Regions from separate parts of the Dietzia sp. NPDC055343 genome, predicted to be linked through region 1. Evidence: predicted binding sites of a transcription regulator. Region 1 holds the regulator's gene; each other region holds the start of a gene.

Evidence for each region. Region 1 encodes LexA, which represses DNA repair genes until DNA is damaged. Its sites were predicted from a motif close to CGAACANNTGTTCG; they were not measured.
Region 2: the regulator LexA is predicted to act here: its motif matches at 1,704-1,717, upstream of ACWIE7_RS12015 (DUF222 domain-containing protein).
Region 3: the regulator LexA is predicted to act here: its motif matches at 2,046-2,059, upstream of ACWIE7_RS02195 (DUF222 domain-containing protein).
Region 4: the regulator LexA is predicted to act here: its motif matches at 2,094-2,107, upstream of ACWIE7_RS01310 (DUF222 domain-containing protein).

Annotation. Positions count from the first base shown of each region.
Region 1 covers NZ_JBSHMJ010000010.1:95,988-100,195, reverse strand. The annotation lists gene dapF (diaminopimelate epimerase) at 1-455, shown strand, start outside; gene hflX (GTPase HflX) at 529-1,977, shown strand; gene lexA (transcriptional repressor LexA) at 2,032-2,700, opposite strand; gene ACWIE7_RS07255 (hypothetical protein) at 3,180-3,422, shown strand; gene nrdR (transcriptional regulator NrdR) at 3,534-3,989, shown strand; gene hrpA (ATP-dependent RNA helicase HrpA) at 3,999-4,208, opposite strand, start outside.
Region 2 covers NZ_JBSHMJ010000023.1:11,941-16,148, reverse strand. The annotation lists gene ccsB (c-type cytochrome biogenesis protein CcsB) at 1-74, shown strand, start outside; gene ACWIE7_RS12015 (DUF222 domain-containing protein) at 91-1,698, opposite strand; gene ACWIE7_RS12010 (ArsR/SmtB family transcription factor) at 1,938-2,285, shown strand; gene ACWIE7_RS12005 (SRPBCC family protein) at 2,391-3,380, shown strand; gene ACWIE7_RS12000 (dihydrofolate reductase family protein) at 3,377-3,955, shown strand; gene ACWIE7_RS11995 (helix-turn-helix domain-containing protein) at 3,973-4,208, opposite strand, start outside.
Region 3 covers NZ_JBSHMJ010000003.1:35,268-39,475, forward strand. The annotation lists gene thpR (RNA 2',3'-cyclic phosphodiesterase) at 22-621, shown strand; gene ACWIE7_RS02185 (hypothetical protein) at 603-1,322, opposite strand; gene ACWIE7_RS02190 (nucleosidase) at 1,348-1,977, shown strand; gene ACWIE7_RS02195 (DUF222 domain-containing protein) at 2,086-3,543, shown strand; gene ACWIE7_RS02200 (molybdenum cofactor biosynthesis protein MoaE) at 3,548-3,994, opposite strand; gene moaCB (bifunctional molybdenum cofactor biosynthesis protein MoaC/MoaB) at 3,994-4,208, opposite strand, start outside.
Region 4 covers NZ_JBSHMJ010000002.1:61,706-65,913, reverse strand. The annotation lists gene ACWIE7_RS01320 (isoprenyl transferase) at 1-645, opposite strand, end outside; gene ACWIE7_RS01315 (3-deoxy-7-phosphoheptulonate synthase) at 705-1,778, opposite strand; gene ACWIE7_RS01310 (DUF222 domain-containing protein) at 2,178-3,665, shown strand; gene ACWIE7_RS01305 (nuclease-related domain-containing protein) at 3,691-4,208, opposite strand, start outside.

The DNA.
Region 1 (4,208 bases):
GTGTCGATATGGGGCAGCCGGAGCTTCTCGGTCTGTCGTCAGTGCAGGTCGGGGATCGGACGTTCGCCGGGATCGCGGTGGACATGGGCAATCCCCACCTCGCCTGTGTCGTGCCCGGGCTCGATGGTGAGACGCTTGCGGCGCTTCCCCTCCACCGCCAACCGGGGTTCGACACGGACTTCTTTCCGGAGGGGGTCAACGTGGAGATCTCGACTCCCCTGCGGGAGGGCCGTGTCTCGATGCGGGTCCATGAACGTGGGGCGGGCGAGACGATGTCCTGTGGGACCGGAATCGTCGCCACGGCGGTGGCCGCGCTCGCGGATGCCGGCCGGACCGCCGGCGAGGTCGTCGTCACGGTGCCGGGCGGGGAGGTCGCCGTCGGCCTGACCGAGAGCGGATCCACGCTCACCGGCCCGTCGGTACTCGTCGCGGAGGGCACATTCCGGAGGTCGTAGCGCATGTTCTCCGTCTATCCCGGGGTCGGCGCCCGGCGGCATGACCGGGCTTGGTATGAGATGATGGCCGGGAATGACTAACGAATCCGGGGCGGCGGACCGCCCACTACGTAATCTCGACCCCTCCATCGGCGAACTGCAGCTCGAGGAACGCTCCTCGCTGCGCCGGGTCGCGGGTCTGTCCACAGAGCTCCAGGACGTCAACGATGCCGAGTACCGGCAACTCCGACTGGAGCGGGTCGTGCTCGTCGGGGTGTGGACCGAGGGCTCGTCCGCCCAGGCCGACGCGGCGATGGCCGAGCTCGCCCAACTCGCGGAGACCGCCGGGTCCGAGGTGTGCGACGCGCTGATCCAGCGCCGGGACAAGCCCGATGCGTCGACGTACATCGGGTCCGGCAAGGTGAGCGTGCTCAAGGATGTGATCGCCGCCACCGGCGCGGATACGGTGATCTGTGACGGTGAGCTGACCCCGGGCCAGCTGATCTCGCTGGAGAAAGCCGTGAACGTCAAGGTCATCGACCGGACCGCACTGATCCTGGATATCTTCGCCCAGCACGCCACGAGCCGCGAAGGCAAGGCGCAGGTCTCGCTGGCCCAGATGGAGTACATGCTTCCCAGGCTGCGGGGTTGGGGCGAGTCGCTCTCCCGGCAGGCAGGCGGCCGCGCCGGCAGCAACGGTGGCGTGGGCCTGCGCGGTCCCGGCGAGACCAAGATCGAAACCGACCGCCGCCGGATCCGTGAGCGGATGGCGAAGCTGCGACGCGAGATCAAGGGTATGAAGCAGGCTCGCGACACCAAGCGTCACCGCCGTCGTGCCACCCCGGTGCCGTCGATCGCGATCGCCGGGTACACGAACGCCGGTAAATCGAGTCTCCTGAACCGGATCACCGGAGCCGGGGTGCTCGTTCAGAACGCGCTGTTCGCCACCCTGGACCCCACGACCCGGCGTGCAGATCTCCCGGACGGGCGAACGGTCGTGTTCACCGACACCGTGGGCTTCGTCCGACACCTTCCCACGCAACTCGTTGAGGCATTCCGATCGACTCTGGAAGAGGTCGTCGATTCGGAACTGCTCCTGCACGTGGTCGATGGCTCGGATCCGATGCCGCTGCACCAGATCGAAGCGGTGCGCAGGGTGATCAACGACGTCGTCGAGGAGCAGGGCGCCGAGCGGCCCCGTGAGTTGGTCGTGATCAACAAGATCGATGCGGCAGACCCGTTGGTGCTGACCGAGCTGCATCACGCGGTTCCGGACGGCGTGTTCGTGTCCGCCGCGACGGGGGAGGGGATGGACGAGCTCCTCGAGGCGATCATGGACATCATTGCCTCCGGTGACACTGAGGTCACGCTACTCGTGCCCTACCGGCGGGGTGAGGTGATCTCCCGGGTGCACGCGGAGGGCGCGGTTCTCGCTGAGGCGCACACGCAGGAGGGCACGAGGATCACGGTGCGGCTGCCCCAGTCGGTGGCCGGCGAGGTGTCCGAGTTCCTGGCCGACGGCACACACGGCGGCGCCGCCTGAGCCCGGGTTCCGGGAGCAGGCGGCGCGGGCCGGACTGGGGACTTCTCGTGAACGTCACATCTTGCGGAAGACCGTGACAACCTTGCCGAGCACCGTCGCATGCTCGCCGGGAATGGGGCTGAACGCGGGATTATGGGGAAGTAGCCAGACGCCCGTCTCGTCCTTACGGAAGGTCTTGACCGTGGCCTCCCCGTCGATCATCGCGGCCACGATCTCGCCGTTGTCGGCCACGTTCTGCTGACGGACCACCACATAGTCGCCGTCACAGATCGCGGCGTCGATCATCGACTCGCCGACCACCTTGAGCATGAACAACTCCCCCGACCCCACCAGGTCCGCAGGTAGCGGGAACACTTCGTCGACCGCCTGTTCAGCCAGAATCGGCCCCCCGGCGGCGATGCGCCCCAGCACGGGAACATAGACCGCTTCCGTTGCCCCGGACGGGCGCCCCTGAGGCGGGGTGGGTGCGCGCCGACCCCGCGACTTCTGGCCCGGGACGCCATGCACGTCGACCGCCCGCGGCTTGTGGGGATCCCGGGTCAGGAAGCCCTTCTTCTCGAGGGTCCGGAGCTGATGCGCGACGGAGGAGGTGGACTGCAGTCCCACCGCATCGCCGATCTCCCGGATGCTGGGCGGATATCCACGGTCTTTCACCGTGTCGTGGATATGTAGCAACACGCTCTTCTGACGAGGCGTGAGCGCCTCGAAGTCCGGTTTCGGCATCGCGATGTCCCTTCGGCGAATGGATGTTCGACGTCTCTCTTTGTCTACACCCTAGACGGGCCGGGAACGAAGCGCCACACACCTGTTCGAAGAAATTCGCGCTCGGGTGGTGACTCTGTCGGAGTCGCGTGATACAACTCTAGGCAGTGTTCGAGTTCGAACAGGTGTTTCGGGCAACACACACAAGCGTGCGATTCCGTGTCGCACAGTCTGTCGAGTAGGGAGTGGCCATGTCCGTTCAGGAGCTTCAGTCGCACGCGCACCTCACGCGGAGCTGGACCGAGGTCTGCGCAGGGGAACACGGCGTCGTCTCGGTCCGGGACTCGGGGGGCCGGGGCGGGCGGCCGGCGTCGGCTCTGCCGTCCGGCGCCTCACGCACCCGGCCGGTGGTCCGTTCGAAGGGCCGACGTGCCGGTGGGGCTGTGAGCACGGATCGCGCGCGGCCGGTATCGGCACGCAAGTCAGTGCAGCGCCGGGGTGTGGCATTCGACCGATCGCCGGCGAGCGGTCGTTCGACTTCTGCTGCCCCGGTCGTGCCCGGTCGTCGGATCGTGGTCCGATCGGCGGGGTCTGTGCGCGCGTGCAACGTGCAGGCGCCGGCGACGGCGCCCGTGGGAGTGGTGGATGACGTGCCGACGTGGGCGCTGGTCGTCTGTGGAGTCCTTTTCGGGATCGCGATGCTCCTGGCGCTGGCCTTCCTCGGCGGGCCCGCCTACGCGTGATCGGGTGGTCGGCCTCTTAGACTGGAGTAGAGACGGCACATGGTCCGTCTCCGTCCCGGTGAGCAGTTCACCTGAGGGCGTGAGATCCGGTCAATGAAGGGCGGAACGGGAATGTACTGCCCGACGTGCCACAACGAGGACTCCCGGGTGATCGATTCCCGGTCCGTCGACGAGGGGCAGGCGATCAGACGCCGTCGCGAGTGTTCGGAATGCGGGCACAGGTTCACCACTCTCGAGACGCCTCTGCTGACGGTCCTCAAACGCAATGGAGTGACCGAGTCCTTCAGCCGCGACAAAGTGGTCAGAGGCGTGCGCCGTGCATGCCAGGGGAGGTCTGTGGAGGAAGCCGCACTCCGCAGGCTCGCGCAGCAGGTCGAGGACGCGGTCCGCGCACGAGGCGCCTCCGAGGTCCCTGCGCACGAGATCGGACTCGCCATCCTGGGGCCGCTGCAGGACTTGGACGAAGTCGCGTATCTGAGGTTCGCCTCCGTATACAAGCAGTTCAGTTCGGCGGACGATTTCGAACGAGAGATCATCGCTCTCAAAGAGCGCCGCGACACTCGGTAGCCGGCCGGCTCAACGCGAGGACTTCTGGGACAGTGCGGTACGGACAGCCTTGTCGATCCGCTCCGGCGATACCGACTGGGCCGTACCGAGCGACTGCGCGAACAGCCCGACCCGGTATTCCGCCAGCATCCACCGCAGGTCACGGATCGCTCTGGCGCCGCCCGGCCGCGCGCGAAGCACAGCACATGCCTCCTCGACCGTGGATTCCGAGCGGGCAAC
Region 2 (4,208 bases), on a different contig from region 1:
TGGTGCTGGTGTTCAACCTGTTCTTCATCAACATCGTGGTCTCCGGTCTGCACTCGTACGCGGGCCTGAACTGACACCCGGCGGCGCGGCCTAGGCTGCCGACCGCCCCTGCTGCCCCGGCGGCTGCTCGGCGGATCCGCCCGTCGGCCGGAGCCGCTGCTCGGCCTGCGCCCGCAGGTACCGCCGTTCGGTGTGCCGGCGCTGCCGCCTGTGCGGCCGGCGTCCTGCCCCGGCTATGCCGTCGCCGGTCCGGCCGGCCTCCGCCGACTCCTGTTGTAGACAACTGCGCTCGGGGTGCCGCGGTGCGGCGAACTGCGCGAGCGGCCCGTTGGGGACGCTCATGATCCGCGTCCCGGGGTCCCGGTCGGGATGGTTCGGCCCGTGGATCCACACGTAGACCCCTTCGGTGTTCCGGTAGTACGCCCATAGGCCTTCGGTCTTGAGGCGATGATGCGTGCGGCAGAGACAGCCGAGATCGTCGCTTGTCGTGTGACCGCCACGGCCGGGTTCGTCATGGTCGAACGGGATGATGTGATCGAGGTCGGTCTTGTCCGCCGGGGTCTGGCATCCGGGAAAGACGCAAGTGCCGTCGCGGCCCCGGCAGAAGTGGGACAGTGCCTCCGAGGGGGAGTACCGGCGCGCCGCCTCGCTGTCCGGGTCGCCGAGAGTGTCCAGCGCGTCGAGCCTTCGTCTCGCCATGCGCTGCAACTCATCGGCGGTGTAGCCGGTGACCGGTCCGTATCCCGTCAGGAACAGCCCGCGGAAGTCGGGATCTCCGTCGTCATAGGAATGGATGATCACCCGCCGAGCCGCCTCTTGCGCGGCCGGATCGGTGGGGTGGCTGCCGTCGGGCTCCGGCAGACAGGTCCAGCCGCGACTCAGGGCGAGTAGGCCGGCGGCTCGGAGTTGCCCGCTGGTCCGGGGATCGTCCGCGGAGACGGTGCGTACCAGCGCCTCGATGCGGTCGGCGATCTCGATGGCGTCCACTGCGGTGAGGGTCGCGGTGATCCGGGCGTGGTCGCCCGATATGGGCGTCATCCTCACGTTCTGATCACGTCGCGTCTGCTGTGCGCGCGCATCGGCACCGACGGGGTCGCAGGCCGCGACATGCTTGCTGAGCATCTTGCGCAGAGGTCCGATTCTGGGCGGGTGCGTTCGTCGCCTGGTCGGTGCGAGGCCCTCGCAGATGCGCCGGTCGAGTTCAGGGATCAGCGTGTCCTCGACCAGTGCGGTCTCCTCGGCGATGGCGTGGGCTGCCTGGGCCCCGATCCATCCGGTCGTCAGCAGAGCCGCGGTTCGCGGGAGCCGCTCGATCAATTCCACCGCTGTGGTGACGAGGCGGAATGCGCCGCGGCGCGACAAGGCCATCGACGCGCCCACCATGGTGGCGGCCGTGTCCAGCGGGTCGCGCTGCTCGTCGTGCTCGGTGGCCCTGCGAACGCAGGCATAGGCGTAGACGACGGTCCGGCCCTCGGCGGCATTGATCGCTCGTTGGGCGAGATACCCGCGTTGCTGTCCGGGGTCCCACCGGCCGAAGGCGTCCGGGACGAGCACCTCGGTGGCGGGGGCTGTGGTCGTTGTGAATCCCGGCGGCGGTTCGAATCTCTCCGCAAACTGAGCGGACTGAGCGAACTGCGTGTTGAGCGCCTTGGTCGAGGAGGCCGAATTCTGCGTGGTGAACGGGTAGGTGGTCGTCATGTGTTCGACTGTATGTTCGAGGTGCGACATTGTTGGCTGCCAGGATTGCAGGGGCCAGTGAAGCCGGAATGCGACAAGTTCGGGGCGGGGGTGCCACTCGCGCGGCTCCGGCGCGTTGACCTGCGATGCCCTGGACCGCGCCTCCAGGGCAGTCCAGGTCAGGGCCCGGGGACCGGGCGGGAAAATTCCCCGGCGGCAGCCATTGACGGGCGGGCGTGGTCGGCCTAACGTGATACCAAATGGTTCTACATCAACCGTACGAGACGGACTTCAGCGATGCCGACGTCGACCGGATCTTCCGAGCGCTGGCTGATGCCACGCGCCGCGACATCGTCCGGCGCACGCTCGTCGAGGAGGCGTCCGTCTCCGAACTCGCCGAGCGGTACGCGATGTCGTTCGCGGCGGTCCGTAAGCACGTCAACATCCTCGAGGAGGCCGGGTTGATCAGCAACAACCGCATCGGCCGAGAACGCCGGATCCGCGGCAATCCCGAGACCATCCGCACCGCACAGGGCCTGCTCACCAGCTATGAACAGCTGTGGCGCGGCCGTATCGACCGCCTCGATGCGTTCCTGGCCGAAGACTGAACGCCCCTGGTCGAGAACAGAGGAAGGAGGACCGCGAAAGGTACTGGCCCGCCACGCCCCGCCACGTCCCACCACGCAGGCAGATCTCATCCCTGGAGGCTCACAATGCCCATCACCTCAGTAGTCAAGGACCCGGAGGCGCTGACCCTCGTCGTCGTCGCTGATTTCACCGTTCCGCTCCGGCGTCTCTGGGACGCCTACGCCGACCCGCGCCAACTCGAGAAGTTCTGGGGGCCACCCACGTGGCCCGCGACGTTCGTCCGCCACGACCTCGCGCCCGGCGGCCTGTCCGAGTACTACATGACCGGCCCCGACGGTGACCGCTCCGGCGGCTACTGGGAGTTCCTGGCGGTCGCGGAGGGACGCTCGTTCGAGGTCCTCGACGGCTTCACCCGCGACGACGGCGAGCCCAACACCGACATGCCGTCCATGCGTATGGTCTTCGAGTTCGCCGAGACGGACGGCGGCTCGCGCCTCACCACGACCACCCACTTCAACAGCCTGCCCGAACTCGAGCAACTCCTCGAGATGGGCATGGAGGAGGGCATGACCTCCGCCATGGGGCAGATCGACGACGTGCTCGCCGACCTGCGGAGCTTCGCCGCCGACCGCGCCACGAGCGCCCAACTGCTGTCCGACACCACGGTCCGGATCAGCCGGGTCGTGCGCGGGACCCCGGAGCAGGTGTGGGCCGCCCACCACGATCCGGAACTGCTGCGGCAGTGGTGCTACGGGCCCGAAGGCTGGGAGTTCACCGAATGTGTCACGAGCACGAAGCCGGGGGACCGGCACCGCTACGCGTACGCGCCGACCAACGGCACGGAAGGCCAGGGGTTCGCCCTGGTCGGCGAGCTGCTGGAGACCGACCCACCGCATCGCGAGGTGTTCCTGGAGACGATGGAGGGCGTCGACGGCCCGCCCACCCGCAACGAGCAGACGCTCACCCCCGTCGACGGTGGCACGCTGATCTCGCTCGTGGTGACCTACGACAGCCGCGAACAGCGCGACGCGATCCTGGGCACCGGCATGACCGACGGCATGGAGATCAGCTACGCGCGCCTGGAGGAAACTGTGCTGGCAGGAGGACGCCCATGAGGACCCTGATCATCACGGCATTCGTCTCGCTCGACGGCGTGATGGAGGCCCCGGGTGGAGAAGAGGGATACCGCAACGCGGGGTGGACGTACCGGAACGTGGCGTTCGACCCGGCCGCATACGAACTCAAGGGGCGGGAGCAGGAGGAGGCTGCGGCGCTGCTGCTGGGCCGCCGGAGCTATGAGGCGTTCGCGCCGATCTGGCCCACGATGACCGACGACTTCGCCCGCTACAACGAACTGCCCAAGTACGTGGTGTCGGAGACGCTGCGCAATGAGGATCTGGTGGACGACTGGGGGCCGATCGCCATCCTCCGGTCGGTGGAGGAGGTGGCTCTTCTCAAGGAGACCGAGGGCGGCCCGATCCTGGTGCAGGGCAGCGGGACGCTCGGGCACGCGCTCGCCGACGCCGGGCTGGTGGACCGCTACCACCTGCTGGTCTTCCCCCTGCTCCTCGGCGCCGGCAAGCGCCTGTTCAGTGCGGCCGACAGGGACGCGCAGTCGCTGGCGCTGGTCGAGCACGAGGCTTACGGGAACGGGATCCAGAAGATGATCTACGACGTGGTGCGCTCGTAAGCCTGGGCGGGAGCTGCTCAGGCCCCGCGGAGCTCGGACATGCGAAACGCGAGGCGTAGTTCGAGCGCGCGGTCGCCCCGCCGCCAGCCCGGGCCCAGGACGGCGTCGAGTCGCTCGAGCCGTTGATACACCGTGTTGACGTGCACGAACAGTCGCGCGGCGGTGGCCGACGGGCTGCCCTCGGCTGCGAACCACGCCTGCAACGTCTCGAGTAGGGCGGTGCCGCGCGCGCGGTCACTGGCGCGGACGGGTC
Region 3 (4,208 bases), on a different contig from region 1:
TCGGTGGGCCACGGTAGGGGCATGGGGCATCGGATGTTCGTGGCGGTGCTGCCGCCGGAGGAGGTCCGCGAGCAGCTCGAGCGGTTCCTCGAGCCTCGGCTTGGTCTGACGTGGACCCCGCCGTCGCAGTGGCACCTCACCCTGACCTTCTGCCCGGATGTGGACGACTGGAGGCTCGACGAACTCACTGAGCGTCTCGGCGCCGTGGCGCGCAAGCACGAGCCGTTCCGCCTGCGGCTGGCCGGGGCCGGAGCCTTCCCTTCGGTGGAGGGGGCCAAGGTGCTGTGGGCCGGCGTCGACCAGCCTGAACACAAGCCGCTCCACGCTCTCGCCGCCGGCGCGCGATCGGCCGCGAACGCCTCGGGCTGTGTGCCGGACGGTGCTCGGTTCAGGCCGCACCTCACCCTGGCCAGGCTGGGCGGCCGCGACGACGCCACCGCCTGGCTGCGTGTACTCGACACGTTCGGCAGCACCGACTGGGAGGTCACCGAGATCGCGCTCGTCGACTCGTTCCTCGGCGAGGGACCCCGCGGCCGGGCCCGCCACGAGGTGGTGGCACGGCTACCTCTCGGTCCCGAGGATCATCGCTGGTGGGCCAGGCCTCACAGGGCAGCGCACTGACCCTCGCGCTCGCCGGCGACCTGATTGCCGCCGCCGGTCGGGACGTGGGCGTTGTCCTCGCACTCGAGATCGCCGCCGATGGTGTTGCCCTCGAAGCGCTGCGGGCCGGAATTCTGTTCCGACTCCAGGCTGCCGCCGATGCGGACGTTCTCGACGACCGCCTCGCCGCCCTTGTCGAGCTCGATCGACCCGGACACCTCACCACCGCTGACAAGGACGAACGCGTGCCCCTCGGCTTCGACGTCCTCCGCCACGCGAACTCCCCGCAGCTCCAGGCGGCCGTCGTGCTGGACGTCCAGGTCGCCGTTGACTGTGAGATCGGACAGCAGGCAGGTCTGTCCGCTCCGGACGACGACGTCACCGATGATGTCCTGGCCGGTCCGGTCGGTGTCGCAGTTCGCGGGGTCGAAGCCGTCGGTGGCAGGCGCGTTCCCGGTCTGGGTGTTCTTGGTCGGGGTGCTCCCGGTCGGAGCGGTCACGGTCGCGGTGACAGTCTGTTGCTGGGCATCGGTGGCCTGGCCGGACGCCTGGTCGTTCGAGCCGGAGGCGCAGCCGGCCGACACGAGCAGTGCGGTCACCGGCAGCGCCAGCAGGGCTCTGCGGTGTGCGGCCCGGGTGGCGCCGGGTCGGCTGACACTGGGGCGGGGATTGGCGGACATCATCTCGATCACCTCGGGGCTCGGCGGGGGCTCGGTGGCCATCTGGCAGCAGGCTAGCGTGGACGCCGTGGAACTCATAGGCACTGTTGACCCGGCACATCCACTCGTCGTCGTGGCTCTCGAGCAGGAGGCCCGGCACTTCGTCACCGACTTCCCGGTCCTGGTGACGGGCGTCGGCAAGGTGCGGGCGGCATTGGCGGTCGCCACCGCCCTCGGCGGCGGCGCGCGCCCCCGCGAGCTGGTCAACGTCGGGACCGCCGGCGGCCTGCACCCCGGGATGGAGGGGACGCACGAGATCGCCACCGTCTTCCAGTACGACTTCGACGACCCGGCCCTCCACGCCGTCACCGGTCGGCATGACGGGCCGCCCCTGGAACTGTCCGCGGTCAGCGCGGTTGTCCCGGCGCCGCGATCGCTGCTGCCGTCGTCTCCCGGCGGCACGACCGCGCCGGTGCTAGCGACCGGCGACCGCTTCGTGGCGGGCGGGCCGCTGCGGGATCGGCTCGTCGCGATCGCCGACCTGGTCGACATGGAGGGTTACGCCGTCGCGGCGGCGGGAGCGGCCCTCGGGGTGCCGACGCGACTGGTCAAGTACGTGTCCGATCCGGCCGACGAAGGCGCAGGTGACACGTGGGTCGAAGGCGTCGACGCGTGTGCGCGCGTGCTGGCTGAATGGGTCGGAACGCGGCTCTCATAGCGCCCTCCTCCGCCCCGGCGGCCGATTGGATTCGAACACTTGCGCGATAGTGGGACGGCGGGTACGGTCGTACATACGTTCTACTGATGTGCGGCGGGGGTGGCGACGATGACGTCGGTGGGTTCGTTGTCTGCGGTGTCTGCTTCCGTGGGTGCGGCGGATTTGAGGGCTGTGAGCGAGGCGGCGCGGTCGGCGACGCTGGCGCAGAATCGGGCGGGGGCCACGCGGTTGGAAGCGGCTGCGTTGTTGGTGCGGCAGCTGGCTCGGGCTGCTGAGGCCGACGATTCGGGGCGGCCGGGGTTTGCGCGGTTGGATCCGCAGGCGCGGGCGCGTGACCATATGGCGGCGGCGTGTCAGTTGACGTGTTGGCATGCGGGCCGGTTGGTCCTTGCCGGGGTGCAGATCCACACCCGGCTGCCGCGGATGCTGTCCATGGTCGGGCGGGGGCTGTTGCCGGAGCAGTTGGCCATCGATATCGCCTGCCGGTTGGCGCAGGTGCCGGACGCGATCGTCTCTGATGTGGAGGATGCGGTCATGGCCCGCGTCGGGCACGATCTGGACGGTGGTGACCGGCCGTCGCGGTCGGCGGTGGAGGCGATGATCGACCGGGCCGTGGAACGTCTGGATCCCGGGGCGGCGCAGGACGCGGTAGATGCGGCCACAGAGTCGCGCACGGTGCGGTTTCGCCGGGGCCGCGACGGGATGGCCTCGATGTGGGCCAAGCTGCCGATCGGGGACGCGGAGATGCTGCGCCGCAGGATCGAGACCGATGCCGCCGCGGCCGCCGCCGACGGGGTGCCGCGGCCCATGGACCAGCTCCGCGCTGATGCACTGTCGGCGTTGGCGGTGTACTCCCCGGCCGGGCCGCCCGAGGTCGTTGATGGCATCGAGCTCGGCCCGGTGCAGGTCGGGGCGGACCTGCCGCGCCCGACGGTCGGTAACGCCGCCGCGGCCACCGGTCAGCCGATCCGGATCAGTGTGATCGCCGCGGCCGCGCGGGGACTGCCCGATCAGGTGGAGTTCGTCACCGGCGCGTACACCAGCTTCGACTGGCTGTGTCAGGAACTGCTCGAGGGCGATGACGCGCGGGTGCGGTTCGAGATCATCGACCCCGCCCCCGGCGCCCTGGACACCCCGGAGCGGGCACTGCGGTACGTCATCTCCCCGGCGTTGGCCGAGCGGATCCGGCTGCGTGACGGCACCTGCCGCCACCCGGGCTGCGCGGTCGATGCCCGGGACTGCGACATCGATCATGTGATCGCGTTCGACCGGGCCACCCCGGAGTTGGGCGGGCCGACCCTGGAGTGGAACCTGGTGTGCCTGTGCCGCAAACACCACCGCGAGAAGACCTTCGGCACCAACTCCTACCGGCCCGGGCCGCTGGGCGAGCTGATCATCACCACCGACACCGGACACCAACACCGCACCCGACCCAAAGGCCCACTGGCCCGGGCACGCGAGGGCATCCAGGAACAGGTCGAGATCATCCTCAACGACAGACTCTTCTCACCCGACGGATACCTCACCAACCCACCCGGAACCGACAGACGCGACCGACCCGCCTGAGGGGTCAGCAGTCGCCGACGCCCACCCATTCCGACAGCCCGTCGGAGAACAACTGCCGCTTCCAGATCGGCACTCCGTGCTTGAGCCGTTCGATCAACTCGGCGCACGCGGCGAACGCCTCCGCGCGGTGGGGCGCGACCGCCACCACGACCACCGCGACCTCGCCGACCGGCAGGACTCCCACCCGGTGCACGGCGCCCACCCGCACCCGGCCGGCCGGCCCGCTCGTCTCGGTGGCGATCTCCTCGCACAGTCGGCCGAGGATCTTCGCGGCCGTCGGGTGCGCCGAATACTCGATGTGCTGGACGTCGGAACGCCCCCCGTCGTGATCGCGCACAATCCCGGAGAACGTCACCATCGCGCCGTCGGCAGTGGTCCAGACCTCCTGCTCGACTTCACGCGGGTCGATCACGGCGTCGGTGATTCGGGCCAGCGGCACGGATGTGGTCATCAGTGCCCACCTCCATTCGCATGTACCTCGAGCAGGTGCTCGAGCAGGTCGTCGAGCACGGCGAGGCCGTCGCGCACGCCTCCGGTCGAGCCGGGCAGGTTCACCACGAGCGTACGGCCGGCGAAGCCCGCCACCCCGCGACTCATCGCGGCCGTCGGCGTGGCGGCGATGCCGCGTGCCCGCATCGCCTCGGCCACACCGGGCAGCTGCAGCG
Region 4 (4,208 bases), on a different contig from region 1:
CAGGAACCCGGACAGCCGCTGCTCGCCGGAGGTGCGGATCACCAGGTCAGGGTCGGGCTGACCGGAGGTGTAGAGGTGCTCGCCGATCCCCTCTACGGTCATGGCATCGACCAACTCCTGGCCGGTACGGCCCTCCGCGATGAGCTGCGCGACGAGGTCGCGGGCGGCGTCGGCGATCTCGTGTCGGCCGCCGTAGCCGATCGCCACGTTGACCTTGCAGCCCGGCCGTCCGACGCTCGCCTTCTCGGCGGCGCGCAACCGCGCGGCGATCTTCTCCGGGAGCACCTCGAGGCGGCCGACGATCCGGACCTCCCAGTTGCGGTCGGGCCCGGTGATCTCGTCGACGACATCGGCGATGACCTGGAGCAGTTCCTCGAGCTCGGCGGCGTCGCGGCCCAGGTTCTCGGTGCTGAGAAGGTAGATCGTGGCCACGTCCACGCCGAGCTCGTCGCACCAGCCGAGCAACTCCGCGATTTTGGTGGCACCGGCGCGATAGCCATGACTCACATCGGTGAATCCGGCCTCGCGTGCCCAGCGCCGGTTTCCGTCCGCCATCACGGCGATGTGGCGGGGCAGCCTCGACTCGTCCAGCGAGGCGCGCAGGCGCGACTCGTAAAACGTGTACAGGGGTGAGGAGGCGTCCACGCGGGACAGAGTACCGCGCGGTGCCCCCTCGACCGAGCGCCGCCTCGACCACCATCGGATCATCCGCGGCGACCCTTTCGCACCGCTTCGGCGAGTGTGCGCAGGCTGTCGGCAGTGGTGTCCCAGCCGATGCAGGCGTCGGTGACGGACTGGCCGTACACCAACTCGGCGGCCTCCACCGACTGGGCCCCGGGCTCGATGAAGCTCTCCACCATGAGACCGGAGATGCCGTGCTCGCCACCGGCGATCCGATCGGCGAGCTCGCCGACGACCTCGGCCTGGCGCACATGGGACTTGCCGGAGTTGGCGTGGCTCGCATCGACCATGACCAGACCCGGGAGCCCGACCTTCGCGACCGATGCCACGGCGGCGGCCACCGACTCGGCGTCGTGATTCGGGCCACCGGTGCCGCCGCGCAGGATCACGTGACAGTCGTTGTTGCCGGCGGTCTCGACCACGGACGCGCGCCCCTCCGCGTCGGTGCCGAAGAACACGTGCCGCGACGCCGACGACCGGCAGCCGTCCACTGCGACCTGCACCTCACCGTCGGTGCCGTTCTTGAAGCCGACCGGCATGGACAGCCCCGACACGAGCTGGCGGTGCACCTGGCTCTCGGTCGTGCGTGCGCCGATCGCGCCCCAGGAGACGGCGTCCGCGATGTACTGCGGGCTGGTCGGCTCGAGGAACTCGGTGCCGACGGGAAGTCCCAGGTCGAGCACGTCGAGCAACAGCTTGCGCGCGGTACGCAGGCCACGCGGGATGTCGTAGCTGCCGTCCAGCGCCGGGTCGTTGATGAGACCCTTCCAGCCGACGGTGGTGCGCGGCTTCTCGAAGTAGACGCGCATGACGATCAGCAGGTCCTCGGCGAGCTCCTCACTCAGGGCGGCGAGGCGCCTGGCGTAGTCGAGCGCGGCCTCGGTGTCATGAACCGAGCAGGGGCCAACCACCACGAGCAGGCGGTCATCGCGGCCGGCCAGCACATCGGCCACATCGCCGCGGCTGCGCTCGACGAGCGCCTCGCGGGCCGCACCCAGCGGCATCTCACCGAGGATCTCGGTGGGGGTCGGCAGCGGCGAGTACGACAGGACCCGTCGGTCAGCGGTCTGGGTGGGATTCTCGGCGGTGATGGTCACGGCGGTGCGCTCCTGGTATCTCGGTGGTGGCGGGCCGGGTGCCGTGATCTGACGATGCCCTCGTCGACACCCGGGCCGCCTGTCTGAAATGGCGGGAGGCGGCGACCATGCTGGTCACCGCCTCTGGGCTCCGGGTGTCGACGTCCCTTCTAGAGGACGCGTGCGCTCGCGGCGCGGGCTCCACCCGGAGCCCACATAAAGCGCCAATAGGCGCGAGCGTTCGACATGCGGGCCACCATAACAGAACCTCCCATCGGGGCGGCGGCGGGGCGGCCGCGCCCCGGCGGACATCACAGGGGCCAGAGAACAGTGGCTCGAACACTTGATCTAACTATTCCTCCCCCGTAGACTAGTTCATACGTTCGATTTCGCGGTTCGACCGACGAGGAGGCGGTGAGCATGGCCATGACGAGGCCTGGGTCCACCGGCCCGCTCCGCGCGGTCCTGGACCCCGTCGACGAGCTCGATCCCGATGCGGTGAGCGACGCCGCCCGACACGCCACGAAGGCACAGAACCTCGCCGGGGCCACGCGCCTGGAGGCCGCTTTCCGCCTTGTCGAGGCCTTCCGCAGAACCGACGAAGCCGAGAAGACCGCGGCACGTCCGGCGTTCGCCCGACTGGAACCCGCCGACCGCGCCAGGAACGAGTTGTCCGCCGCAATGTGCCTGACCAGCTGGCACGCTGCCCGGCTCGTTTCCGCCGGCATACAGCTCCACACTCGCCTTCGACTTCTCCGCGACTCCGTCTCCCACGGCCTGTTCCCCGAGCAGCTCGCCATCGACACCGCATGCCGACTGGCCGAAGTGCCCGACCGGATCGTGCGTTCCGTGGAATCCGACGTAGTCCGCATGCTGGGCCGGGCACTCGACGGCGGCAGCAGACCCAGCCGCACCGCCCTGGATGCGATTGTCGATGCGGCGGTGACCAAACATGACCCAGGATCTCGCGAAGACGCGGTCGCCGCCGCTTATGAACAGCGCAAAGTCCGTTTCCGCCCGGGGCCCAACGGCATGACCACCATGTGGGCGAATCTGCCCGCAGCTGATGCCGAGAAGCTCCGCCGTCGGATCGACTCGGCCGCCCAGGCCGCACTGGATGCCCTCCACCCGCGTACCCGGGACCAGCTTCGAGCGGACGCGCTGTGCGCGCTCGGCGACCCCACTACGAATGATGTGTGTGACCCGCTCGGCGACGAGACGACCGGCAGCCCGTGGGCCACCGACTCGCCGGTCCGCATCTGCGTCATCGACGGTCGTGCGCAGGGCCTACCCAACCAGGTCGAGTTCGTCCGAGGCGCGTACGCCAGCTTCGACTGGCTGTGCGAGCAGCTGCTAGCGGGCGGCGACTCGAAGGTGCGCTTCGAGGTGGTCGACCCCGCCCCCGGCGCGCTCGACTCTCCCGACGCGGGCCTGAAGTATGTCATCAGTGCGGCGCTCGCCGAGCGCATCCGTCTTCGTGACGGCACCTGCCGGCACCCGGGTTGCACTGTCGATGCGAAAGACTGCGACGTCGACCATATTCTGGCGTTCGACCAGTTGAACCCCGCCCTAGGCGGCCCGACAGCCGAGTGGAACCTGCTCTGCCTGTGCCGCAAGCACCATCGCGAGAAGACATTCGGTCACAACGCCTACCGACCGGGCCCACTCGGCGAGCTGATCATCATCACAGGCTCCGGACACGAGTACCGAACGCTCCCCGGTGGCCCACTCGCCCGCGCCCGCGACCAGATACTCGAACACCAATGGCGAGAACACGTCGCACACCTCATCGCCGAGGACAACCACGTCACCAATCCCCCGGGAGCCGACCGGCAATACCGCCGGAACCCCTCGTATGGCGCGCCACCCTCCCACGAGGACGTCGGCGGCGATCCCCGCTCCGCTTGAGCCCACACCCACCCGCTCGGCATGCTCAGCGCTGCCACGTGTCCGAACGCCCGGCCACCTCATGGATCGCATCGATCTCTCGCAGCCCCATTCGCCGGGGCTGGGATCGTAGGTACCGGCCGACGCCCCTACGCGGCACCACCACGACCGCGCCATCGGTCGGCTGCGTCCTGACCGTGAACCCGCGGCGGGCGCCCACCACGACGATCAGTCCGGTCACCGGGACCGGGAAGCCAACTCGTTCCGCGAGCATGCACGAAGCCCGCGTGGCTTCGTAGCGACTGTTACGTACGTAGGGAACTCTGCGTCCGTTGACCATCACCGTGTCTCCGCCCACCCACACCGCCGCCTTCGGGTGGTGCTTGGCGTTCACTGTGACCACGCCGCCGGGGCCGATCACGATGTGGTCGATATCGGCACCACGGTCCCCGACCCGGACCGCGTGCAGGACTCGCCACTCAGTCCCGACGCGCGAGAGTTGTTCGGCGACCGCCTCCTCGCCATCGGCGCCGATCCGCCAGGCTCGCTCATTCGTGTTCGCAT